Regions from separate parts of the Streptomyces sp. NPDC046887 genome, predicted to be linked through region 1. Evidence: riboswitches for the same ligand, from Rfam matches in the RefSeq annotation. Region 1 holds a riboswitch; each other region holds the start of a gene.
What was found. A riboswitch is a leader RNA that binds a small molecule or an ion and turns the genes downstream of it on or off. The one in region 1 is predicted to bind cyclic di-AMP.

Region 1 (10,006 bases):
GCTGCACTGCGACCGGGTGGCCCGGCTGGCCGGGGACGACCCGGGGATGCGGATCGTGCCGTTCCGGGGCGAGTACTACGAGCTGGCGCGGCCCGGGCTGGTCCGCGGGCTGGTCTATCCGGTGCCCGACCCCGCGTTCCCGTTCCTCGGGGTGCATCTGACCCGGGGCGTCGACGGCGGGGTGCACGTCGGGCCCAACGCGGTGCCCGCGCTCGGCCGCGAGGGGTACAACTGGTCGGTGGTGCGCCCCCGGGAGCTGGCCGCCACGCTGGCCTGGCCGGGCTCCTGGCGGATAGCCCGCCGCCACTGGCGGTACGGGGCGGGGGAGCTGCGCCGCTCGCTGTCCAAGCGCGCCTTCACCGAGGCGGTGCGCCGGCTGCTGCCCGAGGTGGCGGAGGCCGATCTGCGTCCCGCCCCGGCGGGGGTGCGGGCGCAGGCGATGCTGCGGGACGGCACGCTGGCCGACGACTTCCTGCTGCGCGAGGCGCACCGCACGGTCCATGTGCTCAACGCCCCCTCCCCCGCGGCCACCGCCGCCCTGCCCATCGGCCGCGAGGTGGCCCGCCGCGCCCTGCTCCATCTGGGCCGCCCGGCGGCCCCGGCGGAGGTTCCAGCGGACGGAGAGTCCCCCTCCGCCCGGCGTTGACGAGGCCACCACCGGGGGCGTCGGCGGGCGGCCTGGTGACGGCCCCGTCCGGCGGTGACCTTACGGCTGGGCTCGGCCGGCTCGGTCTGCTCCTACTCGGCGGGCGCCCTGCTGGCGGCCCCGCTCGGCGGTGACCGGGGCCACCATCGGCGGCGCCCGACTGCGCCCGCCGCCGGACCGCTCCGACGGTGACGGGGCCCCTCGGCGCTGCTGCGACCCCGCCGGGCCTCGGCCCCGCCCGCTCCCGCCCGTCTCCGCGGGCTACGCGCCCGTCCCAGCGGGACTGGGCTCGTACTCGGCGCTGCCGGACCCCGGTCCTGGCCACGGCCAGGCGGTCCGTCCCCGGCCCGTCCGTCCCAGACCGACGACCGTCCCCGGCCCCATCCGCCTCCGGCCCACGACCGTCCCCGGCCCCATCCGTCCCAGGCCGACGACCGTCCCCGGCCCCATCCGCCTCCGGCGGCGGGGCCGTAGAATCGGGGCATTGTGTCTGAGTTCCCTGATACCGCCGTGCACCGCCGCTCCAAGGGGGAGCCCCGCTTCCCGGAGGGCCCCGCGCCCGATCCCGCCGGGTCCCACTTCGAGCGGCGCATCCGCAGCTTCCAGCCGCGCCGCAGCCGCGTCACCCCAGGGCAGGCGGACGCCCTGACGAGGCTGTGGACCACCTGGGGCCTGGACATCGACGGGCAGCGCCGGCTCGACCCGGGCGCCCTGTTCGACGGGCTCCCGGTCGTCCTGGAGATCGGCTTCGGCATGGGTGAGGCGACCGCCCGGATGGCCGCGGACGACCCGTCCACCGGCATCCTGGCCGTGGACGTCCACACCCCCGGCCAGGGCAACCTGCTCGGGTTGGCCGACCGCGCCGGGCTGACCAACATCCGGGTGGCCAACGGCGACGCCATCATCCTGCTGCGCGAGATGCTCCCCGAGGACGCCCTCGACGGCGTGCGGGTGTACTTCCCCGACCCCTGGCCCAAGAAGCGGCACCACAAGCGGCGGCTGATCCAGCCCGAGTTCCTGTCGCTGGCCGCGACCCGGATGCGGCCGGGGGCCGTGCTGCACTGCGCCACGGACTGGGAGCCGTACGCCGAGCAGATGCTGGAGGTGCTGACCGCGCACCCCGACTTCGCCAACACCCAGCCGGACGGCGGCTACGCGCCCCGTCCCGCGTTCCGGCCGCTCACCCGCTTCGAGGGGCAGGGGCTGGACAAGGGCCATCTGGTGCACGACCTGCTGTTCACCCGGGTCCCGTCGGCCTAGGCGGAGGCCGTGATTCCGGTTATGCCGGTAGCACACTCGTCGCAGGGTGTCAGTGGCGGTCGCTAGGGTCGATCGCGTGTCCCACTCGTCCGTGCACCCCAGCCCGCACCCCCCGCCGCAGCCGCCGGTCCCGGCATACGAACCGGAGCCGGCGTTCGCCGCGGTGCCGGAGCGCGCCCGCTGGCGGTACAAGCCGCGCCGGGCCCTGTGGCGCAGCAAGCTGGTGCGGGCGGTCGCGCTGGCCCTGGTCCTCGCCCTGTGCGGGCTGGTGATCCTCGCGCTGGTCCGCGAGCAGACCGGCACCCAGGGCTTCCTGGTCGGCCTCGGCCTGGCCCTGCTGCCGGTGCCGCTGCTGCTGGCCGCCTTCCGCTGGCTGGACCGGGTCGAGCCCTGCCCCTGGCGGAACCTGCTCTTCGCGTTCGCCTGGGGCGCCTGCGCGGCGACCCTGGTCGCCATCGTGGCCAACACCTTCGCCACCCGCTGGATAGCCACCGCCACCGCCGACCCCGGCTCCGCGGACACCATCGGCGCGACCGTGGTGGCGCCCATCGTGGAGGAGAGCGCCAAAGCGGTCGCCGTGCTGCTGGTCTTCTTCTTCCGCCGCCGGGACTTCACCGGCATCGTGGACGGGGTGGTGGTCGCCGGCTTCTCCGCGACCGGCTTCGCCTTCACCGAGAACATCCTCTACCTGGGCAACGCCTTCGGCGAGGACCAGGAGATCGGCACCGCCGGGTTCGCGTCCGTCACGGCCGGGACCTTCTTCGTGCGGATCGTGATGTCCCCGTTCGCCCACCCGCTGTTCACCGTGTTCACCGGCATAGGCTTCGGCCTCGCGGCGGCCGCCGCCCGCCGCCACCGGATCCGCCGGGTGCTGCTGCCGCTCACCGGGCTGGTCCTGGCGATGGGCATGCACGCCCTGTGGAACGGCTCGGCGTCGATCGGCCCCTGGGGCTTCCTCGCCGTCTACGGGATGATCATGGTCCCGGTGTTCGGGCTGCTGACCTGGCTGGCGATCTGGTCGCGCCAGAGCGAGCTGCGGACGATATCCGGCGAGCTCCCGGTGTACGCGGCGGCCGGCTGGCTCGCCCCGGCCGTCCCCCGGGCGCTCTCCTCGATGCGCGCCCGGGAGCTGGCCCGGGCGTACGCCGCCCGCTGCTTCGGCCCGGCCGCCGCGGCGGCGGTCGGGGAGTACGAGGCGTTCGCCACCTCGCTGGCCTTCCTGCGCCACCGCGCCCGCCGGGGCAACGCGGACGGGGACTTCGCCGCCCGGGAGCAGGAGCTGCTGCACCACCTCTGGCAGCGCAAGGAGGTGGCCGGGCCCGCCCTCACCTACGCCGCCCAGGCCACCGGCCGGGTGTGGACACCGCCCCCGCACCTCAACTACGGGGGCGGCTACAACCCGTACCGCTACTGACCGCCTCCTGGCCTTTCGCGTGGCTCAGTCGGAGGCGGCGGTCAGCGCGGCCAGGTCCTGGTCGGTCAGGGTGAGGTCGGCGAGCGCCAGCAGGGCCGGCAGCTGCTCCACGGTGCGGGCGGAGGCGATCGGCGCGGCGACCGTGGGCTGCGCGGCGAGCCAGGCCAGGGCCACCGTCGCCGGCTCCGCGCCATGGGCCTCGGCGACCTGGTCGAGCGCGGCGAGCACCGTGCGGCCGCGGTCGGACTCCAGGTGCTTGGCGGCGCCGCCCGCCCGGGCGCTGTCCACCTCGGTGCCCGGCCGGTACTTGCCGGTGAGGAAGCCCGAGGCCAGGGCGTAGTACGGCACGGCCGCCAGCCCGTCGCGCTCGACGAGGTCGCGCAGCCCGCCCTCGTAGGTGTCGCGGGAGACCAGGTTGTAGTGCGGTTGCAGGGCGCTGTAGGCGGCCAGCCCCTCGCGGGCGGAGAAGTCCAGCGCCTCCCGGAGCCGCTCGGGCGAGATGTTGGAGGCGGCGATCGCCCGTACCTTGCCGTCCCGGACCAGCTGGTCCAGCACCGGCACGAACTCCTCGACCGGGACCGAGGGGTCGTCGTAGTGGGTGTAGAAGAGGTCGATGTAGTCGGTGCCCAGCCGGCGCAGCGACGCGTCCACGGCCGCCCGGAGGGTGGCCGGGGCCAGCCCCTTGAAGTCAGGATGGGCACCGGCCTTGGTGGCGATCAGCACGTCCGCCCGGTTGCCGCGGGCGGCCAGCCACTCGCCGATGATCGTCTCCGACTCGCCACCCTGGTTGCCGGGGGCCCAGGAGGAGTAGGTGTCGGCGGTGTCGACGAAGTTCCCGCCGGCCGCCGTATAGGCGTCCAGCACGGCGAAGGACTGCGCCCGGTCGGCGGTCCAGCCGAAGACGTTGCCGCCCAGGGCGAGCGGGAAGACGAGCAGGTCGGACGTGCCCAGCTTGCGGAGAGAGGTCATGGAGGGCAGAACACGCCCCCGCCGGAGCCCTATTCCGCCCCGGAGCGGTATTCCGCCCCCGGAGCGCTATTCCGCCCTGGAGCGGGGGCGGGCGGGGGCCGGGTGGCCGCTCCGTCAGACCGTGAGGCCCTTGCCGCGCAGCCAGGAGAGCGGGTCGATGCCCTGGCCGCCCGGGGTGTGGACCTCCAGGTGCAGATGCGGCCCGGTGACATTGCCGGTGGCGCCGACCCGGCCGATGGTCTCCCCGGCGCCGACCTGCTGCCCGGCGGCGACCGTCATCGAAGACAGATGGCAGTACCAGACCTCGGTGCCGTCCGCCAGCTCCAGCACGATGCGGTAGCCGTAGGAGCCCGACCAGCCGGCCGACTTGACCGTGGCGCCGTGGACCGCCTTGGCCGGCGTGCCGGTCGGCGCGGCCAGGTCGAGACCGGTGTGGTAGCCGGAGGACCACATCGAGCCGGCCTGCCCGAAGGTGGAGGTGATGGTGTACGAGGAGGTGGGCAGCGACCAGTCGCCCGCCGCCTCGGCCGGCTTCTCCGCCGGAGCCGGCTTCTCCGGCTCCGCCTCGACCTCGGCCTCTGCGGCCGCCTTGGCCCTGGCCTCGGCCTTCGCCTTCTCCTCGGCGGCCTTCTTCGCCGCCGCTTCCTTCTTCGCCTTCTCGGCCTCGGCGGCCTTGTCCGCCGCACCGCGCTGCTTCTCGGCCTCGGTGGCGGCCTGTTCGGCGGCCTTCCGCTCGGCGGCGGCCCGCGCTTCGGCGTCGGCGGACGCCTGGGCCTGCTCGGCCTGCTGGAGGATCCGGGCCCGCAGCGCCTCACCGGCGTCGGCGGCGCCGCCACGGTCGGCGGTGCCGGCCAGGGCCGCCGTCCCCGGGGCCGCGACCGCACCGCCCGCTTCCTCGCCCGACTCCTCGTCACCGGATATCAGCGAGCCGATACCGGGCAGGGACGCGGCGTCCGGGAGCTTGTCGGCGACGGCGTCCGGCAGGGAGATGGAGACCGGCGGCTTGCTCTGCGCGGTGGCCATACCGCCCGCGCCGACCGCCGCGATGACGCCCACACCGAGGACGGTGGAGCTACGGGCCAGGCCGCCGCGCTGCTTGGCCACCCGGTGCCGACCGCGCACGGGGCGGACGGTCTCCTCGGTCGGGTTCCACTCCTCGAACGAGCCATCCGAACCGAGTGCGGAGCCGTCCGGGCCGAACGAGCCATCCGAGCCGAACACGGAGCCATCCGGGCCGAACGAGCCATCCGGGCCGAAGGCGGCCTCCGGGCCGATCGGGTCGTTTGCCGGGGCGGCGCCCGGGAAGCCTGAGGAGGAGAACGGACCGGCCGGAGCGGCCGTGATGCCAAGGGAGCCACCCGGACCGTAAGAAGTCTCGGGGGCAGGCCTGTTGGACGCCACGGAGGCGCACTCCTTTCCTTCCTTCGCGCCTACCGGGTTAGCTGACGGGTTCGGAGCAGGAAGGTCTCCTACGGGCCAAGCGGCCCGATTCACCCCAAAGTGGTGGTTCCCCGGTTTCCGAGCGGAATTCGGCGCGCGCACGGCGCCGTCTTGCCGACGGCTGGGACGACCGCGCTGCGTTATCGAACGTTAATAGACCCGGGGCTCGGATTCCAAGCCGCTCCATGCGATCGTTCGGCCTCCGAAGGAGGGACGGACCTGGGCAGATGCGCTGATACGGGGTCGAGTTGACCACCCCTCAGAAGCCTCACCGGCGCATGTATCCACCACCGGCCCCCGGGTACCCGCCGCGCCCTCTCCGTATCCCTGTCACGGGAGAAACGGACGGGGCCATGGTGATCACCCTCCGTATACCCGACCCCCTCCGGGAAGCTCAGGGCACCACCGGCATGGTGCGGCGCCGGGGCGGCTGCCCCACCGCGGGGCGCGCGACCGCCAGCAGCGCCAGGTCGTCCCTCGCGCCGCCCGCCGTGTGCAGCCGTACGTCGTCCGTGAGCGCGTCGAGGATGGCGTCCGGCCCCGGGAAGATCCGCCCCCGCAGCCGGGCCACCGGGTCGTAGAACACCCCCTGCGGATCCCGCGCCTCGGAGAGGCCGTCCGTGTAGAACAGCAGCGTCGCCCCGGACGGAAAGGCCACCTCGTACGAGCGGTCGGGCCAGGCGCCCAGCTCCGCCATGCCGAGCGGCAGCGCCGGCTCGACGGGGACGAGCCGGACGATCCTGCCGTCCGCATGGAGCAGCAGCGGCTCCGGATGCCCCCGGTCGACGATCCGCACCACCCCCCGGCCGCGCGGGATCTCCGCCAGCACCGCGGTGGTGAACCCCTCGAAGGCGTCCAGCCCGTCCCGCCGGCTGCCCTCGCGCGTGAGCGCCCGTTCCAGCCGCTGGGCCACGCCCTCCAGCGAGCTCTCCTGCTCGGCCGCCTCCCGGAACGCGCCGATCACCACCGCCACGGCCTCGACCGCGCCCAGCCCCTTGCCCCGTACGTCCCCGACCACCAGCCGCACCCCGTACGGGGTCTCCTGCACCGCGAACAGATCGCCGCCGATGAACGCGTCCTCCTGTGCGGCCTCGTACCGGGCGGCCACCTGGAGGCCGCCGATCCGCTCGGCCGGCACCGGCAGCACCGCCCGCTGGGCGGTCTCGGCGATCTCCCGCGCCGAGGCGAGCCGCTCACCGCTGCGCCGGACCACCCGGTTGACGAGCAGCGCCAGCGCCGAGACGGTCACCACCGTCAGCACCTCGGTCAGCGCGGGCCCCTCGACGATCGTCCGGTTGCCGACATGGCTGAGCAGCACGGCGAACACCGCGAAGATCCCGGCCAGCAGGGTCGCCCGGTAAGTGAAGAACGGGGCGGCCACCAGCGGGGCGGCCGCGAACAGCGGTACCGCGGTGAAGCGCGGCGGGGTCAGCTGGTCGTACAGCACCCCGCCGATGATCATCAGCGCGGGCACCGCCCGCAGAAAGCGCCGCGCGGCGCCACCCCTGGCCCGGCCGCCACTCCCTGCCGGGCCGGTGCCGTCCTGCCGCGCTCGCTGCCCCACCGCTGCTCTCCTGCCGGTCCGCCCACGGCCGCGACCGCTACCGCGCCCCGTCCAGACTCACCCGAGCCGCACCCCCCGGCGACCGGCCGTCCGCCGACCGGGCGACAGCCCGCCCACCGCAGACATGACGAAGGCCCGGTGCACAAGTGCACCGGGCCTTCGCTTCAGTAGCGGGGACAGGATTTGAACCTGCGACCTCTGGGTTATGAGCCCAGCGAGCTACCGAGCTGCTCCACCCCGCGTCGGTGAACACCACCTTACGCCATCTCCCGCGTAAGTCCCAATCGCTTATCGCGGGCCTGTACGACGGAACCCCGTCGGCAACGGGCGGAGACGAAACAGTTCGGCGAGGCGACCAATCCGGACCCGGGCTGGGTGCGAACCACCGATGTCACTGACGGCATGTCCGCCTCAAGAAGCAACAGGGGCGGTGGAGGAAGGGACTTCCCGTGATAGCCAAGCGCACCGCCCGTCTCACCACCCTGATGGCGCTGCCCGCCGCGCTCGCGCTGGCCGGCGCGCTGCCGGCCGCCGCGCACACCGGCGGCCACTCCGGATCCCACCAGGCCGCGGCCGAGGACGGGTCGTACCAGGTGGACCTGGAGCAGCTGAACGGCTCGGGGGCGAGCGGCACCGCGATGCTGACGCTCAAGGGCCGGGACCTGAACGTGAAGATCGAGGCGTCCGGGCTGGTGCCGGGGCAGCCGCACGCGCAGCACATCCACGGCTCCACCGACGGGCACGACTTCCACTGCCCGGACGCGAGCGCGGACAAGAACGGCGACGGCGTGGTCAGCACCGCCGAGGGCCTGCCCTCCTACGGGGACATCAACATCTCCCTGACCACCAAGGGCGACACCACCAAGAAGAGCGGACTGGACGTCACGCGGATGCCGGTGGCGGACAAGGACGGCAAGGTCTCCTACGAGCGGGTGATCACCGTCTCGCAGAAGGTCGCCGACCACCTCAAGGACCTGCACGTGGTGCAGCACGGCATCGACACCAACGGCAACAAGAAGTACGACTTCAACAAGGGCAAGAGCGAGCTGGACCCGAAGCTGCCCCAGGAGGCCACCGCCCCTGCCTCGTGCGGGATGCTCGCGGGCGCCGCCGTCGGCTCGATGCCGGTCGGCGGGGTGGAGACCGGATCCGGCGGCACGCAGGGCGTCGAGGCGCCGGGCATGCTGGCCGGCGGCGCGGCCGCGGTGCTGGGTGCCGGGGCGCTGGGCGCGCTGGCGGTACGGCGCCGCCGGTCCGCCGACGGCCTCCGCTGAGGCGGTCCGGTGATGGGTACGCCGCAGGCGCGGTCCGGTCGCCGGGGGCGGATCGGGCTTCTGGTCGCGGCCTGCGCCCTGCTCGTGGTGGGGGGTGTGCTGCTGGCCACCGGCGTCGGCCGCCAGCAGCCCGCCCCGCCCCGGGTCCCGCAGGCCCAGAGCAGCCCGAGCGCCGGCGCCACCTCGCCACCGGTCCCTCCACGGCCGTCCGAGGCGGCAGACTCCACCCCGGTGCCACCGGTATCGGCGCCGAAGCGGCTGGTCATCCCCGCCCTGAAGGTGTCCACGCCGTTGGAACGGCTCGGACTGGACGGCGGGCAGGCCATGGAGACACCGCGCGACCCCGACCGGGCCGGCTGGTACGAGCGGGGCGCGGCACCGGGGGCCAGGGGCCCGGCGGTGATCGCGGGCCATGTCACCTGGAACGAGCGGAAGGCGGTCTTCTTCGACCTGGCCCGCCTGCGGACCGGGCAGCGCGTGGAGGTGGAACGGAAGGACGGCAGCACGGCCGTCTTCGCGGTGACCAAGGTCGCCCAGTACGGGAAGAAGGAGTTCCCCAGCCTGGAGGTGTACGGCAACACGGCCGGACCGGAACTCCGGCTGATCACCTGCGGCGGCGACTTCAGCGAGGCCGACCACTACTACAGCGACAACGTGGTGGTCTTCGGCCGGCTGCTGTCGGTACGAGAAGGGTGACAAGACCCCGCAACCACAGACGACGAACGCCCCAGCCGGAAGGATCCGGCTGGGGCGTTCCCGTGCAGTTCAGCGAGGGCTTCCCTGGTCTGCGGGCGGTAGGCCGACTCGGAGCTCACTCTTGTCACGGATACGGCCCCGTCCGCGGTCGTGCAAGGCCGCCTCGGCCGCGGGTCCGGGCACCGAGCGGGGCTCCGTCGCCATGGTGCTGTCAGCGGCCGGGCGGCTGGGTGGTGTCGGAGTGGTCGATGACGTTGCCGTTGGAGCAGTTGATCTGGTGGTTGCCGGTCCAGTCGCTCAGGGCGGGGACCACGGCGGGTTCCTGGACGCACACGTCGGCGGCGGTGAAGTTCCGGTTGTCAGCCGCAGGTGATGATCTTTCGCATGCTCCGTGAACGTGCCTCGCTCGCGCGGGTCAGACGGCGATCGACCGAATGCGGGAGGACCGGGTTCGGCCGGGGGCACAGGTCCGTCGCCGTCACCGGGTCCTGAACCGGCGGTGCAGGTTCCGGGCCACGTACACCCCCGGGCCGCCGAAGCCGACGATGTCGACCCGTCCGTCGCCGGTGACGTCGGCGAGGAAGCGGGGGTGCCGGTCGACCCGCCAGGCGCCGGCGGCGTCGCCGTGCCCGAAGCCCCGGCAGACGAGCCGGGCCTGTTCGAACCGGCCGTCGCCGAGGTTGTGCGACACCCAGACCCCCTCGTCGCCGAAGCCGACGACATCGGGGTTGCCGTCGCCGGTG
Region 2 (10,006 bases), on a different contig from region 1:
CATGGGCGGCGCGGTCGGCCCGTACACCGACCTGTACGCGCTCGGCGCGCTGCTCCACGAACTCCTCAGTGGGAACGTCCCCTTCACCGGCTCCACCGCGCTCGGGGTGCTCCACCGCCACCTCTACGAGCCGCCGCTGCCGCTGCGCCAGCTCCGCCCCGAGGTCCCCGAACCCCTCGAAGCGCTGGTGCTCCGGCTGCTCGCCAAGGACCCGCAGGACCGGCCCGACGGCGCCCAGGCGGTGTACGAGGCGCTCGCCCCGCTGCTGCCCCCGCGCGGCGGGACGGCCGGGCCGATGGACCCCACCCGGCCCTTCGCCCGCCCCTACGCGCCCTGGCCCGACCGGGCCTCGGCCACCGCCGCGGTCATCCCGCCGCCCCCGCCGATCGCGCCCCCCACCGCCCCGCCCACCGCGCGCCTGGACGTGGCCGGCGCGGTGGAGGAGGTCAAGCGGCTGCTCGCCGAAGGCAGCATCGCCCGGGCCGTGGACCTGCTCGGCTCCATCCTCCCGGCGGCCGCCGCCGAGCACGGCGAGCACTCCCCGGTGGTCAGCATCCTGCGCAAGCAGTACGCCTCCACGCTGATGGACGACGGCCAGTACCGCCGCGCCCTGCCCGAGCTGCGCCGGCTCGCCGACGATCGCGCCCACCAGGCCGGCCCGGGCGACCCGGCCACCCTCCAATTCCGCTACGACGCGGCCTTCTGCCTGGAGCAGCTCGGCGAGACCGCCGCCGCGCTCACCGAGTACCGGGCCCTGCTGCCGTACCACGAGAGCACCACCCTGGCGCCGGGCGCCGACCTCTCCCGGGCCTTCGACATCCGCCACCGCATCGGCAACCTGCTGCTCGCCATGGGCGACCACAGCGCCGCCCACCAGCAGTTGCAGAACCTCCTCTACGACACCGAGCGCGCCTACGGCCCGTACCACCCCCTCGCCACCGAGCTCCGCCGCGCCCTGGACCGCCAACGCCAGATGCGCGGCTTCTGAGCCCCGGGCAGGGTGTTCGAGATCAGCCGGTGACGGTCGACCCGGTACCTTGATCGACCCCTCTGGACTCCGGGGCCGTATCTGTCAGCCGGCTGTCGCTGACCGGCTCCTCCTGGTGCACCGGAGCCCGGGCCCCGGTGCGGCGGGCGGCAGCACCCAAGGGTGCCGGTCGCTCGTTGCACGGGGCAGCGGTAGGCGTGGTGCCACCGATACCGGTGGTGTCGAAACGGTGGTACGCGCCACATCCGCTGCATACCATCGATCACCGCAAGGTCGTTGTCCACCGCCGCACGACCCACGCCGGGAGGCTCCTTTGCACCGCCGCCGTCGCACCGCTCTCGCCGCCACCGCCGCAGCCCTGGCCGCCGCCCCGTTGCTGACCGCCTGCGGGAGCGAGGCCCGTCCCGGCGCGGCGGCCGTCGTCGGCGGCGACCGTATCGAGGTCTCCGCGCTCCAGGCGCAGGTCCGCCAGGTGCGCGACGCCCAGCAGTCCTCGCCCGAGTCGGCGCAGCTCATCCGGGCCACCGGCGACCTCAGCCGGGAGAAGCTGAACGGGATGATCTTCGACCGGGTGGTGGACCGGGTCGCCGCCGGGCAGGGCGTGACCGCCAGCCGCAAGGAGATCCAGGACACCCGGAAGTCCGCCGCCGCGCAGAGCGGCGGCGAGGAGCAGCTGGCCGCGATGCTGCTCGAGCAGCAGGGGGTGGCGCCCGAGGAGATCGACACCGTGGTCCGGCGGAACGTCCTGATGGGCAAGATCGCCGAGAAGGCGGGCGCCGGCAACGACCCGGCCGGCCAGCAGAAGCTGACCGGGCTGTTCACCGCCGCGTCCAAGGACATGGGCATCGACGTGAACCCGCGCTACGGGACCTGGGACGACGCCAAGATCCAGCTCGGCGAGTACCGGGCGCCCTGGCTCCGGCAGGTCACCGCCCGGCAGCCCGCCCAGCCCGAGCAGGCCTGACCTCCGGCGGTACGTTCCACCGGCGGTACGTTTCAGGGGTGAACGAGATCTCCCCCTCCGGTCGTATCGTCCTGCTCACCGCCAGCCACCGGGTGGCGCCGGGACTGCTGTCCTGGCCCGCCTGGCAGGCGCTGCGCACGGCGGACCGGGTGCTGTGCGCCGACCCGGACCACCCCCAACTGCCGTATCTGGCCGAGGCGGGCGTCACCGTGGAGTCCGCCGCCCCCTCCGCCGAGGAGCTGGTCGGGGCGTGTGCGGGCGGGGCGGTGGTGGTCGTGCTGGCCACCGGGGAGGGCGATCGGGCGCTGACCGACGGGCTGGCCCGGCTGGCCGGCTCCGGCCGTACCGCCATGCCGGAGCTGGAGCTGCTGCCCGGCTCCTACGACCTGCCCGGCGCCCGGCTGCTCGACCTGGTCGAGGTGATGGACCGGATCCGCCGCGCCTGCCCCTGGTCCTCCCGCCAGACCCACGAAGGCCTCGCCAAGTACGCCGTGGAGGAGGCGTACGAGCTGGTCGAGGCCATCGAGGACGGCGACCGGGACGAGTTGCGGGAGGAGCTGGGGGACGTACTGCTCCAGGTGGTCTTCCACGCCCGGATCGCCGAGGAGGACCCCGAGGAGCCGTTCTCGGTGGACGAGGTGGCCGGCACCATCGTGGAGAAGCTGATCCACCGCCACCCCCATGTCTTCGGCGACGCCCGCGCCGAGACCCCGGAGGAGGTCAAGGAGCACTGGCTGCGCACCAAGGCCGCCGAGAAGCAGCGCGCCTCGGTCACCGACGGGGTCCCGGTCGGGCAGCCCGGCCTCGCCCTCGCCGCCAAGCTCGCGAGCCGGGTCCGTACCGCCGGTCTGGACGTCCCGCTCCCGACGGGCCCCGGCCTCGGCTACGACCTGCTCGCCCTCGCCGTCCGCGCCGACGCCCAGGGCATCGACCCCGAAGCCGCCCTCCGCGCCGCCGGCCGCGCCTACCGCGACGCCATCCGCGCTGCCGAGGGGCTGCCCGCGGGCAGGGGTCAGGACCACGAGGACGGTGATCCTTCCGGCCCCGGGACATCCGCCCCCCGGGCCCCCGGCTCGGACGCCGAGGCCGCCACGCACCAGGAGGACGGCGACCGATGAGCACCGCCCCCGGTTCCGCCCCCGGACACACCCCCGCCGACTGCCCCGTCTCCGGGGCCCCCGCGCCGGAGCTGTTCACCTGGGAGTTCGCCACCGATCCGTATCCGGCGTACGCCTGGCTGCGGGAGCATGAGCCGGTGCACCGGACGCGGCTGCCCAGCGGGGTGGAGGCCTGGTTGGTCACCCGGTACGGGGACGCCCGGCAGGCGTTGGCGGACCAGCGGCTGAGCAAGAACCCGGCGCACCATGACGAGCCGGCGCACGCCAAGGGCAAGACCGGCATTCCGGGCGAGCGCAAGGCCGAGCTGATGACCCATCTGCTCAATATCGACCCGCCGGACCACACCCGGTTGCGGCGGCTGGTCTCCAAGGCGTTCACCCCGCGCCGGGTGGCCGAGTTCGCGCCCCGGGTGCAGGAGTTGACCGATCGGCTCATCGACGGCTTCGCGGCGCGCGGCAGCGCCGACCTGATCCATGAGTTCGCCTTCCCGCTGCCCATCTACGCCATCTGCGACCTGCTCGGCGTCCCGCGCGAGGACCAGGACGACTTCCGCGACTGGGCGGGGATGATGATCCGCCACGGGGGCGGGCCGCGCGGCGGCGTCGCCCGATCGGTGAAGAAGATGCGCGGCTATCTGGCCGAGCTGATCCATCGCAAGCGCGCCGAGCCGGGTCAGGAGCCGACGGATCTGATCTCGGGGCTGATTCGGGCCTCGGACCATGGTGAGCATCTGACCGAGAACGAGGCCGCCGCCATGGCCTTCATCCTGCTCTTCGCCGGGTTCGAGACCACCGTCAATCTGATCGGCAACGGGGTGTACGCGCTGCTGCGCAACCCGGGCCAGCGGGCCCGGTTGCAGGAGTCGCTGGCCGCGGGGGAGCGGGGGCTGCTGGAGACCGGGGTGGAGGAACTGCTGCGCTATGACGGCCCGGTGGAGCTGGCCACCTGGCGGTTCGCCACCGAGCCGCTCACCCTGGGCGGGCAGCGGATCGCCACCGGGGACCCGGTGCTGGTCGTCCTCGCCGCCGCCGACCGGGACCCGGAGCGGTTCGCCGAGCCGGACACCCTGGACCTGGCCCGCCGGGACAACCAGCACCTCGGCTACGGCCATGGCATCCACTACTGCCTGGGCGCCCCGCTCGCCCGGCTGGAGGGCCAGACCGCGCTGGCCACCCTGCTCACCCGCCTCCCCGACCTCCGCCTCGACGCCGACCCGGCCGAACTCCGCTGGCGCGGCGGCCTGATCATGCGGGGGCTGAGACAACTCCCGGTCGCCTTCACGCCCGCGTCGGCGGGCCCGGGGAGTCGGTAGGTCCCCGCTCGTCCGGTCATATCCGACATGACGCAAGCTGACACCGCGTCAAAATTGTGATCTTGGCGTGATCTCCGCTGCATCGACTTGTGACTGACGTTCGAATGCCGCTACTTTCTCGGACACCTCAGCTGTCACGCGAAAGGCTCACCGCATGCGCTCCGGGAACGGCCGGCACCGACGACCCCGTCAAGCCCCCGCCATCGTCGTCGCGGCAGGGGTGACCGGATCGGCCATCGCCCTTCCGCTGCTGGGCGCGGGCACCGCCACCGCGGCCGACGCCGCCACCTGGGACCGGGTCGCCGAGTGCGAGTCCGGCGGCATGTGGAGCGCCGACCTCGGCAACGGCTTCTACGGCGGGCTCCAGATGTCCCAGGAGACCTGGGAGTCCCACGGCGGTCTCACCCACGCCGCCCGGCCGGATCTGGCCAGCCGCTCCCAGCAGATCGCGGTGGCCGAGAAGGTGTACGCGGCCGGTGGCGCGGCGGCCTGGCAGACCTGCGCGCCCATCGCCGGGCTCGGCGAGGACGACGCCTCCCGGAACCCGGCCCCTTCCCCGTCCCCGTCCGCCGGTGACCCGGACGGCAAGCCGGCGAAGTCCGCCGAGACCCCGCACGGCGACCGGGACGCCGCCCCGCCCACCACCGGCACCGCCTCCCGTGACGCCGACCGGCCCGAGATCGAGCCGGAGGCGCCGGAGAAGACCGACGCCGCCGACGCCCGGGCCTCCGCCTCCACCACCGCGGACACCGAGGCGCCCGCCTCCGGCACCGGGAAGCACCGCGGCAAGCCCGCGCCCGAGGAGGAGCCGGCCACCGAGCCCTCCGCCGACCCGTCCGCGAGCACCGACGCCGACCCGGCCGACGAGGCCGGACGCGACCAGCAGCCGGCCGCCACCGGCCCGGGGCTGCCCGGCGACGAGGAGACCGCCGCCGACGGCACCGAGGGCGAGCGGGAGGGCGAGACCCGCACCTCGCGCGGCGAGGGGACCGAGCGCGGCTCGGTGGGCACCGACCCCGGCGCGTACACCGTCCAGCCCGGCGACAACCTCACCGCCATCGCCCAGGAGCGGGAGCTGGACGGCGGCTGGACCGCCCTCTACGAGGCCAACAAGGACACCGTCGGCACCGACCCCGACCTCATCCTCCCCGGTCAGGACCTCCAGCTGACGGACGATCAGAAGTAGTCAGACAGCGGCGGAAACGGGCCTGCGGCCAGGTGATCCCAAGGGGATTACGTGGCCGTTTGTCCATTTCTGGGCGGGTGGGGCGCGAGTGAGACATGAGTCTCTTTGGCCCAACTGGCGCCCCTCGTGCGTCCGGTACGCCCACTGTGCCCGCTACCAGCGCAAACGCCCGTCACAGGCGCCGCGATACGGGCGCATTGACCTTGATGTCCGTTTTTGATCTCGGGCGAGGTCTGTGTCTACGGTCGTCACCGCTCGCTCACCGCGGGCCCCGCCGACCGGAACGCCGAATCCTGCCGCCGGCCGTCGGGCACAGTCGTCGCTTCACGCGCCGAAGGCAGGAGCGGGGGACCCAAGGTAAGTGCCGCGGACGGCCGCCGTGCGAGGACTCGTCAGGAGTCCCGTACGACCGACCGGACCGGCTTGGGGTGAAGTCGCCACCGCGCGACCGGGCCAACTCACTCGCCCGAACCCGACAGCTCACCTCGCAGGCGTCGGTGAGGAGATGACCCATGCTGTTTTCCGGCAAGGCCAAGCACCGTCGCCCGTCCAAGGCCGTCCGTTTCGCCGCGTTCGCCGGTATCACCGGTGCCGCCGTGGCCGCCCCGCTGCTGGGCGCCACCTCCGCCTCCGCCGCCACCACCGCCGAGTGGGACAAGGTCGCCCAGTGCGAGTCCGGCGGCGACTGGTCCATCAACACCGGCAACGGCTACTACGGCGGTGTGCAGTTCTCGGCGTCCACCTGGGCCGCGTACGGCGGCACCAGCTACGCCCCCACCGCCGACCAGGCCTCGAAGTCCCAGCAGATCGCGGTCGCCGAGAAGGTGCTCGCCAGCCAGGGCAAGGGTGCCTGGCCGAGCTGCGGCGTGGACCTGTCCGGCGCGTCCGCGCAGAGCGGCGGCGGCGAGGAGTCCGCCCCGCAGCAGCAGGCCCAGCCCCAGGCCCAGCCGCAGCAGCAGGAGCGCAAGGCCGAGCAGCCCACCACCCGCAGCCAGCAGCGCACCGCGCCGCAGGCCGCCCCGAAGGCCGACACCGGCTCGGGCTCCGCCTCGGGCTCCGGCGAGAAGGTCACCACCCCGACCGGCAAGAAGGTCGAGAAGGGCGACGGCGAGTACAAGGTGAAGACGGGCGACACCCTCTCCACCATCGCCGGTGCGAAGAAGGTCCAGGGCGGCTGGAGCAAGCTGTTCGACCTCAACAAGGACATCGTCGACGACGCCGACCTGATCTACCCGGGCCAGCAGCTCCACCTGAGCTGAGCCCCGCGGCCCCCTCGGGGCCGCCACTGGCGCGCCGCCGGTGCTTTTCGCGGACACCGGCGGCGTACGGCGACCCCGGCCCGGATCCGTCCGGGCCGGGGTCCGCCATATCCGGCCCCGGGGGGCCGGACACGGCTACCGGCTGGTAGGTCTGCGGCCGTTTGCCCGGTGATCCCATCGGATGACCCCTTTTTCGTCCCAGCGGGCGGGCGTCGGCGGGCGGCGGACCCCCGGGCGGTTAGGCTCTTGCCGCAAGGCCCTACCGGCCCTGCACTCCACGCGTCACCCCTTGCGTCACATCCCAGAAGGAGATGCTCGTGCCGTCCATCGACGTCGTCGTAGCCCGGGAAATCCTCGACTCGCGAGGCAACCCCACGGTCGAGGTCGAGGTCGGCCTCGACAACGGCAGCACCGGCCGTGCCGCCGTCCCGTCCGGTGCCTCCACCGGCGCGTTCGAGGCCCTTGAGCTCCGCGACGGGGACACCAACCGCTACCTCGGCAAGGGTGTCGAGAAGGCCGTCCTCGCCGTCATCGAGCAGATCGGCCCGGAGCTCGTCGGCTACGACGCCACCGAGCAGCGGCTGATCGACCAGGCGATGTTCGACCTGGACGCCACCCCGGACAAGTCCTCGCTCGGCGCCAACGCCATCCTCGGCGTCTCCCTCGCCGTGGCGCACGCCGCCTCCGAGGCCGCCGACCTCCCGCTCTTCCGCTACCTGGGCGGCCCCAACGCGCACCTGCTGCCGGTGCCGATGATGAACATCCTCAACGGCGGCTCGCACGCGGACTCCAACGTGGACATCCAGGAGTTCATGATCGCCCCGATCGGCGCGGAGTCCTTCTCCGAGGCCCTGCGCTGGGGCGCCGAGGTCTACCACACCCTGAAGAAGGTGCTGAAGGAGAAGGGCCTGGCCACCGGCCTGGGCGACGAGGGCGGCTTCGCGCCGGACCTCGGCTCCAACCGGGAGGCCCTGGACCTCATCCTGGAGGCCGTGAAGAAGGCCGGCTACGAGCCCGGCAAGGACATCGCGCTCGCCCTGGACGTCGCCGCCTCCGAGTTCTACAAGGACGGCTCCTACGCGTTCGAGGGCAAGTCCCGCTCGGCCGCCGAGATGACCGACTACTACGCGGAGCTGGTCGAGGCCTACCCGCTGGTCTCCATCGAGGACCCGCTGTTCGAGGACGACTGGGCCGGCTGGAAGACCATCACCGAGAAGCTCGGCACCAAGGTGCAGCTGGTCGGCGACGACCTGTTCGTCACCAACCCCGAGCGTCTGGGCCGCGGCATCGAGGAGGGCATCGCCAACGCCCTGCTGGTCAAGGTCAACCAGATCGGCTCGCTGACCGAGACCCTGGACGCCGTCGAGATGGCCCAGCGCAACGGCTTCAAGTGCATGATGTCGCACCGCTCCGGCGAGACCGAGGACGTCACCATCGCCGACCTCGCCGTCGCCACCAACTGCGGCCAGATCAAGACCGGCGCCCCGGCCCGCTCCGAGCGCGTCGCCAAGTACAACCAGCTGCTGCGCATCGAGGAGATGCTGGACGACGCCGCGGTCTACGCCGGCCGCTCCGCCTTCCCCCGCTTCCGCTTCGAGGGCTGAGAGCTCCGAGGCTGAGAGTTAGGGCTGACGCCCGCTCAGCACGGCGCACGCCGCCTCCTTCCGTACGTCCCCGGCCGCGGTCCCGTACCGTGTCCGGGGACGTACGTACGTTGCCGGAAGTGCCGGGCGGGAAGCCGCCCGGCGGGGCGAGGGGAGGCGCGAGATGGCCCGGGACCGGTTCTCGACCGCGACCAGGCTGCGGCTGCTCGGCCGGGAGACCGCCGCCCGCGTCTACCGCTCGCAGACCCGCCGCCAGGACCGCCGCTCCCGCCTCACCGGCCGGGCCGCCTTCCTGGCGCTGGTGGTCTGCTCGCTGGTGGTGGCGCTGGCCTACCCGATGCGGCAGTACGTCTCCCAGCGCGGCGAGATCGCCGAGCAGAAGCGGAACGCGGCCGAGGCGGCCGAGCGGGTCGAGCGGCTGCGGGACGAGAAGGCCCGGCTCCAGGACGACGCCTATGTCCGCCGGCTGGCCCGCGAGCACCTGCACTACGTGCTGCCGGGGGAGACCGGCTACACGGTGATCGACCCCGACGCGGCCGCCGAGCGCACCGGCGACCCGGGCGCGGCCGACCGCCCGTGGTACTCCAACCTCTGGGACGGCGTGGACAGCGCCGACCGCTCCTCCCCGGACCCCCGGGACCCGTAGACCCGTAGCAGCCCCGAAGGACCGGCACCCGGCGGTCCCGCGGGACACAGAGAGACAAGAGAACCAAGGCAGGCATGGAAACGCCCCCTCCGCCCACCGAACGCACCGAGCCCACCGAGGCGGACATCGCCGCCTTCCAGGCCCAGCTCGGACGCCCCCCGCGCGGCCTGCGGGCCATCGCGCACCGCTGCCCCTGCGGCAACCCGGACGTGGTGGAGACCGCGCCCCGGCTGCCCGACGGCACGCCGTTCCCCACCACGTACTACCTGACCTGCCCGCGCGCCGCCTCCGCCATCGGCACCCTGGAGGCGAACGGGGTGATGAAGGAGATGACCGAGCGGCTGGCCGCCGACCCCGAGCTGGCCGCCGCCTACCGGGCCGCGCACGAGGACTACCTCGCCCGCCGGGACGCCATCGAGGTGCTGGAGGGCTTCCCCAGCGCCGGCGGGATGCCGGACCGGGTCAAGTGCCTGCACGTCCTGGTGGGCCACTCGCTGGCGGCCGGCCCGGGGGTCAACCCGCTGGGCGACGAGGCCCTCGCGATGCTGCCCGAGTGGTGGGCCAAGGGCCCCTGCGTGGCGCCCGGCGAGGGCTGCCAGGGGGGTGCCGGATGACCCGGGTCGCCGCCGTGGACTGCGGCACCAACTCCATCCGGCTGCTGGTCGCCGACATCGACCCGGAGACCGGGAAGGCGGTCGACCTGGACCGGCGGATGACCATCGTCCGGCTCGGCCAGGGCGTGGACCGCACCGGCCGGCTCGCCCCGGAGGCGCTGGAGCGCACCTTCGCCGCCTGCCGGGAGTACGCGGCGGTGATAGCGGAGCACGGGGTGCAGAAGGTGCGGTTCGCCGCCACCTCCGCCTCCCGGGACGCCGAGAACCGCGACGAGTTCACCGCCGGGGTGCGGGAGATCCTGGGCGTGGAGCCC
Region 3 (10,006 bases), on a different contig from region 1:
GGGGCGAGTTCCCGGGCTCGGGGGATCTGCTCGGCCACCACCTGGTCGAGCAGCCGTCCGCGTACGGCGAGGTTGGCGTACCGGAACGACTCGGGTTCCGGCAGCCGGTCCGCGAGGAGCACCGCGAGGCGGTCCGCCCAGCCGACGAAGGCCCCACCGGGCCCCGGGTCCCCGACGCCCTCGGTGAAACTGTCACCGATCGCCGCGTACGACCCGCATACGTCACGTTCACTGAAGGTCGAATGGTCTGCCACGGCAGGTCATCCTTCTACGCGGGATGTGACCTACGCGACCGTAAGGAGGGGTTGACGGGGCGTGATGTTTGCCACCGGTCAATTTTCCCCCAAGCGCGGAATAAGCGGGGTGCGGAAAAACGGGGCGGAATTGCGGGGGGGGTGGAGGCAGTGGACGCGCCTCCGCCCGGCACCGTGTGCGGGTGCCGGGCGGAGGCGGCGGCGGAGAGGCCGAGAGGGATCAGATGCCGACGCCGTGGCTGCGGAGGTAGGCCAGCGGGTCGATGTCCGAGCCGTAGCTGGGGCTGGTGCGGATCTCGAAGTGCAGGTGCGGGCCGGTGACGTTGCCGGTGGCGCCCGACAGGCCGATCTGCTGGCCGGCGCTCACGGTCTGGCCGGCGGACACCCCGAGGGAGGAGAGGTGGGCGTACTGCGAGTAGTTGCCGTCCTCGTGCTTGATGACGATCTCGTTGCCGTACGCGCCGCCCGACTGGGCGGAGACCACGGTGCCCGGGCCGACCGCCTTGATCGGGGTGCCGGTGGAGGCGGCGAAGTCGACGCCGGTGTGGTAGCCGGAGGACCACATGGAGCCGGACTGGTGGTACGGGGTGCCGATGCCGCCGTCGACCGGGGCGACGAAGCCCGAGCCGCTGGTCGAGGCGGAGGAGGCGGGCGCCTCGGCGGCAGGGGCCTCGGGCTTGGGGGCCTCGGAGCGGGCGGTGCTCCGGGAGGCGCGGTCCGCGTCGGCCTTCGGCTTGGCCGGAGCCGCCTCGGCTCCACCGGACTTGGCGCCGAGGGTCAGCTTCATGCCCGGGATGATCAGCGCCGGGTCCTCGCCGACGACCTTCCGGTTGTCCTCGTACAGCTTCTGCCAGCCGCCCTTGACGTTCTTGTTGTGGGCGATCTTGGCGAGGTAGTCGCCGGCGACCACGGTGTAGCTGCGGGGCGCGGCCTTCGCGGCGCTGTGCGCGGCCTGCTGCACGGCGGCGGTCTGGGCGGCGGCGGCCGGGGCGCTCTGCTCGGCGGCGTGGGCGCCGCTCGCGGCGAACAGCGGCAGCGCGATGGCGGCGCCACCGGTGCCGGCGGCGACGAAGCCGCGGGTGAGGGTGCTGGACTTGGGACGGCGGTGCTTACCCTTGCCGGGCATGGCGAATCCTCTCCGGCGCCTACGAGGTGAGCTGTCGGGTTCGGACTGGAGATGTCCGGCCGTGTACTGACACGGCTTCACCCCGAGCCGGGCCCCTCCCGGGGTTCGGCGTACTACCTGGGTCCCCCGCTCCTGCCACGCGTGGGTGAGTGTGAATTCCGGGCCGGTGGCAGGATTCGGCGGTCCGGCCGGATTGCCGTGAACTTAAGCGAGCGGAGTCGGCGCGAACAAGCCGCGGCTTTCCGGTGGGTATTCCTAGGGGTGCGAACGGAGCGGAATCGCGGTCACCCTGTGTGGATTACGGATCATGAGTTCCCGTCCCCAGCACGGCAATTGGGAGCCCTTGGCGGGCACGGACCGTCACGGTTATGACGCTGCTCACGCGCTCCGGCCCATTTACCCCACGACCAGGGCAGGTTGGCCCGGAACATAGCCAAACAAGCAATTCGGACAGATGCTCCCAGTCAGGGGCGAGTCGATACGGTCATGTCAGCCCCTGGGGCACCGGAGAACGCACTTCGCACCGACACAACGGGCCTTACGTGCATGGGTGCCGAAACGGACAAAGGGGTCGCCGATCCGGACCGGGGGCTCCCCGGGGCGCCGAGCCCGCGCGCGGCGGGTCCGCGCAGGTCCGGGGTCGTACGGCCCCTCCTGGTACGCCGTGACCGTGCCGTATCGTCGGAGCCGCGACCTCGTCGGCGGCCGGCGCCGACGGCAGACGCGGAGGAGACCTTCGTGACCCAGCAGCTGCCGCAGGCACCGTCCACCGAGCCCGAGCTGACCGGGGTCCGCAACTTCCGGGATGTCGGCGGGCTGCCCACGGTGGACGGCCGGCGGGTGCGGCAGGGCACGCTCTACCGCAGCGGCCACCTCGCACACGCCACCGGGGAGGACGCCGCCTTCCTCGCCACGCTGGGGCTGCACACCGTCTTCGACTTCCGCAACTCCGCCGACCAGAAGCTGGAGGGGCCGGACATCGCGCTGCCGGGCGTGCGGAACGTGAACATCCCGCTCTCCGACCCGGCCGACGGCGCCGAGTTCTGGACCATGGTCCGGGACGGCGACCTCGACCAGCTGCGCGCCATCCTGGACGACGGCAAGGGCGCGAACCGGATGATCGCCTCGTACCGCTCGATCATCACGGACCGCACCGGCGAGCACAGCCGGGTGCTGCACGCCCTCGCCGAGGAGAGCGTGCCGGCGCTGATGCACTGCGCCGCCGGCAAGGACCGGGCCGGGCTGTCGGTCGCGGTCACCCTGCTCGCCCTCGGGGTGGAGCGGGAGGCGATCGAGGAGGACTATCTGAAGTCCAACGAGCCGAGCCGCCGCTACAAGGTGCGCCGCACCGACACCTCGGCGACGGGGATGTCCGCCGAGGTGATGGAGCTGCTCAACCCGCTGTTCGAGGCCCGGATCGAGTATCTGCGGACGGCCTTCGACACCATCGAGGCCACCTGGGGCACCACCGACCGCTATCTGGCCGAGGGCCTGCGCCTGGCCCCGGAGACCCGGGAGCGGCTGCGGGAGCGGCTGCTCGACGACTCCGGGGACGGCGTCGAGAGGGTCTGACGGCTGCTACTGGTTCTGGCCGCCGAGCACGAAGAGCAGATAGAGGAAGGCCGCGAAGAGGTGGCCGGCGATGAGGTAGGCGAAGAGCCGGACCAGGATGCCGGTCGGGAAGCGCCGCTCCTCGCGGTCCGCCCGGCTGTCCTTTCCCGCCCGCCCGGGCGCCGGGGCGGGGGTCCCCGAGGTCTCGCCGCGGTCCGCGGCCGGTTCCTGGATCATGGTGGATCGCTCCTCTCGGCGCCGGGCCGCTCAGCGGGCCCGGACGGTGCCGCCGCCGAGGCACAGCTCGGCGGCGGGGCTCTGCATCAGGGTGTGGACGAACAGCAGCTCCGCCCCGCCGGCGGTGGCCGCGGCGATACGGTGCGGGGTCAGCGAGTCGAAGTGGGCGGAGTCACCCGGGTCCAGGACGTGCGCCGTCTCGCCCAGGGTGAGCCGGACCCGGCCGCCGAGGACGTACAGCCACTCCTCGCCGGGGTGCACCCGCACCAGGTCGGCCGGGGTCGCGTACGGGACCTCCACCCGCAGCGCCTGCATGGCGCGGCCCCGGGCGCCGGCCCGGCGGTAGATCCAGCCGTCGGCCTCGGTCGGCTCGGCCCGGTCGCCCCGCAGCACCGGGTCGCGCTCCGGGGCGCTCTCCCCCAGCAGCTCCGAGACGGTCGTACCGTAGATGCGGGCGAGCCCGAGCAGCATCGGCAGCGAGGGCTGGCGGCGGCCGGTCTCCAGCCGGGAGAGATGGGCGGGTGAGAGCCCGGCCCGCCGGGCGGCGGCCTCCAGGGTGAGTCCCCGGCGCCGGCGCAGCGCCCTCAGCTGGGGCGCCACATCCGGCAGCGCCGGGTCGGACTCGTCGGAAAGGCCGGGCGGATCGGCCGGGGTGCTCATGGCACCATTGCGCCACCGTCTTCCCTCTGAGGCAAATTTCTTACCTCAGAGGCAATACGCAGCGAAGGCAGGCTCAGCGCTGGGCCACGGCCTGCTTGACCAGGGTGCGGCCGAAGTCCCACATCAGCCCGCCGCCGCTGTGCGCCTCGTCCATCACCGAGGTGAACGCGGAGACGAACCGCTCCACCTCCCGCTCACCGATGATCAGCGGCGGGATCAGTTTGATCACCTCCAGCCGGTCGCCGGAGACCTGGGTGAGGATGCGGTGGCGCTGGAGCAGCGGGACCACCACCATCTGGGCGAAGAGCCCCTTGCGGGCGGCCTGGAGCATGGTCCAGCGGCCGCGCAGCCCCAGGGAGGACGGGCGGCCGAACTCGATGCCGATCATCAGTCCGCGCCCGCGCACCTGGTGCAGCAGCTCGTAGCGGTCGGCCAGCGCGGCCAGCCGGTTCTTCAGATCCTCGCCGGTGCGCCGGGCGTTGGCGACGATCTGCTCGTCCTCCAGTACGGCGAGCACGGCCAGACCGGCGGCCATGGCTTGGGCGTTGGAGCCGAAGCTCGCCGAGTGGACCACCACCCGGTCCATGGAGGAGAAGACCTTCTTGAAGATCCACTCCTTGCCGAGGGTGGCGCCGACCGGGACATAGCCGCCGGAGAGGGACTTGGCCACGCAGACCAGGTCCGGTTCCACCCCGTCGTCGTGCTGGTAGGCGTAGAAGTCCCCGGTGCGGCCGAGCCCGGTCTGCACCTCGTCGGCGATCAGCACCCCCTTGTGGCGGTGCAGCAGCTCCTGGGCGGCGCGCAGATAGCCGGGCGGGGCCTCGTGGACGCCCTTGCCCTGGATCGGCTCCACGATCAGCGCGGCCACATCGCCCTTGCGCAGCTCGCGCTCCAGCGCGTCCAGGTCGCCGAGCGGGACGGCCGTGTCCGGCAGCAGCGGGGCGAAGCCGTCCCGGAAGCAGTGCTCGCCGTTGACCGAGAGGGAGCCCGCGGTCAGCCCGTGGAAGGCGTGCGCGCAGTACAGCACGCGCGGCCGGCCGGTGGCGTAGCGGGCGAACTTCAGCGCGGTCTCCACCGCCTCGGTGCCGCTGTTGGAGAAGAAGACCCGCGTCAGATGGGGCGAGTGGACGAGCAGCCGCTCGGCGAGCAGTCCGGGCAGCGGCGGGGCGTCGAAGCGGGTGAGGTCGGCGAGCTGGGCGTCGAGCACATCGTGCAGCGCCTGCCGGACCACCGGGTGGTGCCGGCCCAGGCCCATCACCCCGAAGCCGGAGAGCATGTCCAGGTAGTCGTCACCGTCGGCGTCGTAGAAGTAGGCGCCCTCGGCCCGCTCGTAGAACCTGTCGAAGCCGATGGTGCGCAGCATCCGCGGCAGCTGCGGGTTGATGTGGCGGCCGTGCAGCTCGTAGCGCTCACCGCCGCGCGCGGCGAGCAGCGCCGTCAGATCGAAGGTGCCCACGCGGGTGCTCACTTGGCCGAGGCGGAGGCACGGGCCGCCCGCAGCGACTCCTTCAGCGAGCCCATGGTGGCGAGCACGGCGGTGGGTTCGTAGCCGCAGTGCGCCATGCAGTTGGCGCAGCGCGGGTCCTTGCCGCGGCCGTACTTCTCCCAGTCGGTCTCCTCGATGAGCTGGCGGTAGGTGGGGACATAGCCGTCGGCCATCAGATAGCAGGGCCGCTGCCAGCCGAACAGCGAGTAGTTGGGGATCGCCCAGGCGGTGCAGGGGAAGTCGGCCTTGCCCTCCAGGAAGTCCAGGAAGAGCGGCGAGTGGTTGAGCCGCCAGCGGCCCCGGTTGCCGCCGGAGAACGCCTTGCGGAACAGCTCGCGGGTCTGCTCCACGCCGAGGAAGTGCTCCTGGTCGGGGGCCTTCTCGTAGGCGTAGGCGGGCGAGATCATCATCTCGTCCACCTTGAGGTCGTCGTTGAGGTAGTTGAGCACCTCGATCACGGTCTGCGGGGTGTCGGTGTTGAAGAAGGTGGAGTTGGTGGTCACCCGGAAGCCGCGCCGCTTGGCCTCCTTGATCGCCTCCACTGCCTCGTCGAACACGCCCTCCTTGGCGACCGACTCGTCGTGCCGCTCGCGCAGCCCGTCGATGTGCACGGCGAAGGCGAAGTACGGGGAGGGGGTGAAGTTCTCGATCTTCTTGCGCAGCAGCAGGGCGTTGGTGCAGAGGAAGACGTACTTCTTCTTCTCCACCAGCTGCCGGGCGATCTCGTGGATCTGCGGGTGCATCAGCGGTTCTCCGCCGGCGATGGAGACCATCGGGGCGCCGGACTCCAGCACCGCGCCGACCGCCTGGGCGACCGGCATGCGCTGCTTGAGCACCCCTGCCGGGTGCTGGATCTTGCCGCAGCCCTCGCATTTGAGGTTGCACGCGTACAGCGGCTCCAGCTCCACGATGAGCGGGAACTTCTCCCGCCTGCGGAGCTTCTGTTCGAAGAGATACGTCCCGACCCTGATGGTCTGGCGGAGCGGCATGGCCATCTGGCTCACCTCCGGGGGAGCAGCGAGAAACGGTGCCATTCGAGGAACGCGGGCATGACCGAGCGGAGCACGCGAAAGGCCGATATTCCCCCGGTGACCGTGCCGATCCGCACCAGTTCGTGCTCGGGGGCGTCCACGACCACCCGGACGGCGGCAACCGGCCGCGGTCCGGTGGCGAGCGCGGCCCGCAGGGTGGCGGCGGACTCCATGTCGACGGCGAGGGCGCCGCGGGCTCGCAGCAGCGCGCGTTCCTGGCCGCGGACGACGTGGTCGGAGCCGATCAGCGGGCCGGTGTGCACGCTGCGGCCGGGGGCGGCCCGCTCCAGGGCGGCGACCAGGGCCTCCGTACCGACACAGCGGGTGCTCCCCTCGGGGCCGCGGGTCTCCTCGGCGACCACCAGGTCCCCGGGGTGCATCCCGGGCCGCAGCCCGGCGCAGAAGCCGGAGGCCAGCACCGCGGCGCCGGCCAGCGCCGGGTCGCCGAGCGCCCCGGACACCGCGCGCCGGGCGTTGTCGGGCCCCATGCCGGTACGGAGCACGGTGTACGGGCCCGGGGCGGCCGCGCCGGGCCGGCGGGCGCTGCGCAGGGCGAGCTGCTCGATGCCCAGGGCGCAGGCGACCAGCAGCGGCGCGGGCGCCGGCGGCTCCCCCGTGCCGGACGGCGGGGCTGCCGTCACCGGCGGGCCCCGGCGGCCTCGGCCCGTACGGGTGCGGAGAGGTGGACCGGGCGCGGCTCGCCGTGCACATAGCGGCCGAGCGCGGTGAGCGGGAACACCTGCCGGTACAGGTGGTAGTTGATGGAGAAGTCCCAGGGGAAGCCGGTGCCGGTGAAGTACGGCTCGTCCCAGGAGCCGTCCTCCCGCTGGGACGTCACCAGCCAGCGCACCCCGCGCCCGGCGGCCTCGGAGTCCCGCCCCCCGGCGGAGAGCAGGGCGAGCAGCGCCCAGCCGGTCTGGGAGGCGGTGGAGGCGCCCCGGCCGACCCAGCGGGGCTCGCGGTAGGAGCGCAGGTCCTCGCCCCAGCCGCCGTCCTCGTTCTGCACCGAGGCCAGCCAGTCGACGGCGCGGCGGATCGCCGGGTGGCTGCCGGGCAGTCCGGCGGCGACCAGGGCGGGGACGACCGCGCCGGTGCCGTAGACATGGTTGACGCCCCAGCGGCCGAACCAGGAGCCGTCCTCCTCCTGGTGCTCCAGCAGCCAGTCGACGCCGCGCCGGGTGCGCGGGTGGCGGGCCTTGCCCTCCCAGGCGAGCATCTCCACCACATGGGCGGTGACATCGGCGGACGGCGGGTCGATCACCTCGCCGAAGTCGCAGAACGGCAGCCGGTTGGGGAAGGGGCTGGTGTTGTCGGCGTCGAAGGCGCCCCAGCCGCCGTCCCCGCACTGCATCCCGGCGGTCCAGCGGGCGCCGCGCCGCACGGCTGCCTCGATCTGGGCGGGGTCGGGGTGCTTCACCCGGCGCAGCGCGAGCAGCACCTCGGCGGTGTCGTCGATGTCCGGGTAGTTGTCGTTGTGGAACTCGAACGCCCAACCGCCGGGGGTGAGTTCGGGGCGGCGTACGGCCCAGTCGCCGGGGCGGACGATCTCCTCGCCGAGCATCCAGTCGGCCGCCCGGACCAGCGCGGGGTGGTCGGCGGGCACCCCGGCGTCGGCGAGCGCGATCACCGCGAGGCAGGTGTCCCAGACCGGCGACTGGCAGGCCTCGATCATCCGGGCGCCGTCCTCGCGGACCACGGCGAACCGGTCCAGGGACGCAAGGCCGGCCCGCATCACCGGGTGGCCGAGGTCGTAGCCGAGCAGGTGCAGGGCGATCAGCGAGTAGACGGCCGGCGGCTGGATGCCGCCCCAGCAGCCGTCGTTCTCCTGCCGCTCGATGATCCAGCGGGCGGCCGAGCGCAGGGCGGCGCGGCGGAGCGTCTTCGGCGCGATCCGCCGGTAGGCGCGTACCGCCTTGTCGATCCGCTGGAAGGCGCCGTCCCAGCTGGCGAGCGGGGCGAGCGGCCGGGGCGGGTTGGGGCAGCGGGGGTCGGTGTGCAGCTCGTCCAGGGTGAACGGGCCGGGCCGCACCGGCCGCTTGGCGAGCACCACGCTCATCGGCACGATGGTCTGCCGGGCCCAGCAGCCGAAGTCGTGGATGTTCAGCGGGAACCAGGACGGCAGGAAGATGATCTCGGGCGGGAGTTCGGGCAGGTCCTCCCAGCGCCACCAGCCGAACAGGGCCAGCCAGATCCGGGTGAAGACCCGGGCGGCGGCGATCCCGCCGTGCCGTCTGACCCAGTCGGCGGCCCGCTCCATGTGCGGCTCGTCGGGCAGGTCCCCGGCCAGCCGCAGCGCGACGTACGCCTCGACGGTGGCGGACAGCTCGCCGGGACCGCCGTAGAAGGTGGCCCAGGTGCCGTCCTCGCGCTGCTCACCGCGGATGTGCAGGGCGGCGGCGCGCAGGGTGTCCTCGTCCAGGATGCCGAGGAACTGCCGCAGCAGCAGGTCCTCGGCGTCCATGGTGACATTGGTCTCCAGGTCGCCCTTCCACCAGCCCTCGGCGTCCTGGCGGCCGAGCAGATGGGCGACGGAGCGTTCGGCGGCGCGGGCCGCGGACTGCCGTACCTCCTCGGCGGCTCCGGCGGCCGGCTGTGCGGTGGCGGCGGCCACCGGTGCCCCGGTGCTTCCTTCGGTTTTCGCTGTCATGGCTTCCCCTCGGTGCAGTCGGTGTGCTGCTCATACGGGAGGGCCACCGGCCGGTGCGCGGGGGCACCGGCCGGCGACGGCGCGTCATATCAGGAAGGTCGTCATCATCCGAGGAGGGATCCGAAGGGGGCGTCCGGGGCGGTGAACGGGGGTACGGGTCAGCGGCGGCGGACCACCACGAAGTCGGCAAGCGCGGTGAGCTGGTCGCGGACCCGCTGCGGCATCTCGACGCGGTGCAGCGCCTCGATGGCGACGGCGTGCTGGCGGCGGGCCTCCTGGGCGGTCCACTCGCGGCCGCCGGCCTCCTCGATGAGGGCGGCCCGGGTGGCGAACTCCTCCTCGGAGAAGGCGTCGAAGTCGGGGCTCTTGGCGTCGGCGGCGAGCAGTTCGCCGAGCTTCTCGGAGGCGGGCCCGCCGGCCGCGAGGGCGGCGACCACCGGCAGCGACTTCTTGCGCTGGCGCAGGTCGCTCCAGGTCTGCTTGCCGGTGGACTCCGGGTCGCCCCAGATGCCCAGCAGGTCGTCCACGGCCTGGAAGGCGAGGCCCAGGTGGTAGCCGTAGGCCTCCAGGGTGTCGGCGGTGCGCTCGTCGGCGCCGCCGAGGACCGCGCCGATGGAGCAGGCACAGGCCAGCAGGGCGCCGGTCTTGTTGCCCTCCATGGCCAGGCACTCCTCGACGGTGACCCGCTCGCGGTGCTCGTAGGAGATGTCCTGGGCCTGGCCGTCGATCAGCTTGCGGCTGGCGGCGGTGAGCCGGCGGGTGGCGCGGCCGGCCTCCACGGTGCCCAGCTCCAGCAAAAGCTCGTTGGCGAGGGCGAACAGGGCGTCGCCGACCAGGATGGCCTGCGCCGGGCCGTGCACCTTCCACACCGTGTCGCGGTGGCGGCGCTGCTCGTCGCCGTCCATCAGGTCGTCGTGGAGCAGCGAGAAGTTGTGCACCAGCTCGACCGCGACGGCGCCGGGCACCCCGGTCTCCGGCGGCATCCCGGCGGCCTCGGCGGACAGCAGGGCGAGC

Region 2: it holds a riboswitch for cyclic di-AMP, as region 1 does, so the genes downstream of both, ABZ945_RS13655 (transglycosylase family protein) here and ABZ945_RS19380 (M23 family metallopeptidase) in region 1, are expected to answer to the same signal.
Region 3: it holds a riboswitch for cyclic di-AMP, as region 1 does, so the genes downstream of both, ABZ945_RS06940 (LysM peptidoglycan-binding domain-containing M23 family metallopeptidase) here and ABZ945_RS19380 (M23 family metallopeptidase) in region 1, are expected to answer to the same signal.

Annotation. Positions count from the first base shown of each region.
Region 1 is NZ_JBEYXH010000020.1:14,871-24,876, forward strand. Features, by position in the region: gene lhgO (L-2-hydroxyglutarate oxidase) at 1-646, shown strand, start outside; gene trmB (tRNA (guanosine(46)-N7)-methyltransferase TrmB) at 1,133-1,906, shown strand; gene ABZ945_RS19370 (PrsW family intramembrane metalloprotease) at 1,983-3,320, shown strand; gene ABZ945_RS19375 (aldo/keto reductase) at 3,345-4,289, opposite strand; gene ABZ945_RS19380 (M23 family metallopeptidase) at 4,404-5,510, opposite strand; cyclic di-AMP (ydaO/yuaA leader) riboswitch at 5,703-5,834, opposite strand; gene ABZ945_RS19385 (PP2C family protein-serine/threonine phosphatase) at 6,124-7,212, opposite strand; tRNA gene ABZ945_RS19390 (tRNA-Met) at 7,462-7,535, opposite strand; gene ABZ945_RS19395 (hypothetical protein) at 7,743-8,567, shown strand; gene ABZ945_RS19400 (class F sortase) at 8,580-9,263, shown strand; gene ABZ945_RS19405 (FG-GAP-like repeat-containing protein) at 9,742-10,006, opposite strand, start outside.
Region 2 is NZ_JBEYXH010000011.1:83,078-93,083, forward strand. Features, by position in the region: gene ABZ945_RS13630 (serine/threonine-protein kinase) at 1-988, shown strand, start outside; gene ABZ945_RS13635 (SurA N-terminal domain-containing protein) at 1,302-1,952, shown strand; gene ABZ945_RS13640 (nucleoside triphosphate pyrophosphohydrolase) at 1,991-3,070, shown strand; gene ABZ945_RS13645 (cytochrome P450) at 3,067-4,383, shown strand; gene ABZ945_RS13650 (transglycosylase family protein) at 4,604-5,569, shown strand; cyclic di-AMP (ydaO/yuaA leader) riboswitch at 5,889-6,078, shown strand; gene ABZ945_RS13655 (transglycosylase family protein) at 6,082-6,828, shown strand; gene eno (phosphopyruvate hydratase) at 7,146-8,432, shown strand; gene ABZ945_RS13665 (septum formation initiator family protein) at 8,596-9,078, shown strand; gene ABZ945_RS13670 (DUF501 domain-containing protein) at 9,153-9,692, shown strand; gene ABZ945_RS13675 (Ppx/GppA phosphatase family protein) at 9,689-10,006, shown strand, end outside.
Region 3 is NZ_JBEYXH010000004.1:213,013-223,018, forward strand. Features, by position in the region: gene ABZ945_RS06935 (SGNH/GDSL hydrolase family protein) at 1-254, opposite strand, end outside; gene ABZ945_RS06940 (LysM peptidoglycan-binding domain-containing M23 family metallopeptidase) at 475-1,380, opposite strand; cyclic di-AMP (ydaO/yuaA leader) riboswitch at 1,384-1,538, opposite strand; gene ABZ945_RS06945 (tyrosine-protein phosphatase) at 2,119-2,952, shown strand; gene ABZ945_RS06950 (DUF6126 family protein) at 2,959-3,168, opposite strand; gene ABZ945_RS06955 (XRE family transcriptional regulator) at 3,199-3,828, opposite strand; gene ABZ945_RS06960 (aspartate aminotransferase family protein) at 3,902-5,284, opposite strand; gene hpnH (adenosyl-hopene transferase HpnH) at 5,293-6,309, opposite strand; gene ABZ945_RS06970 (1-hydroxy-2-methyl-2-butenyl 4-diphosphate reductase) at 6,315-6,986, opposite strand; gene shc (squalene--hopene cyclase) at 6,983-8,992, opposite strand; gene ABZ945_RS06980 (polyprenyl synthetase family protein) at 9,151-10,006, opposite strand, start outside.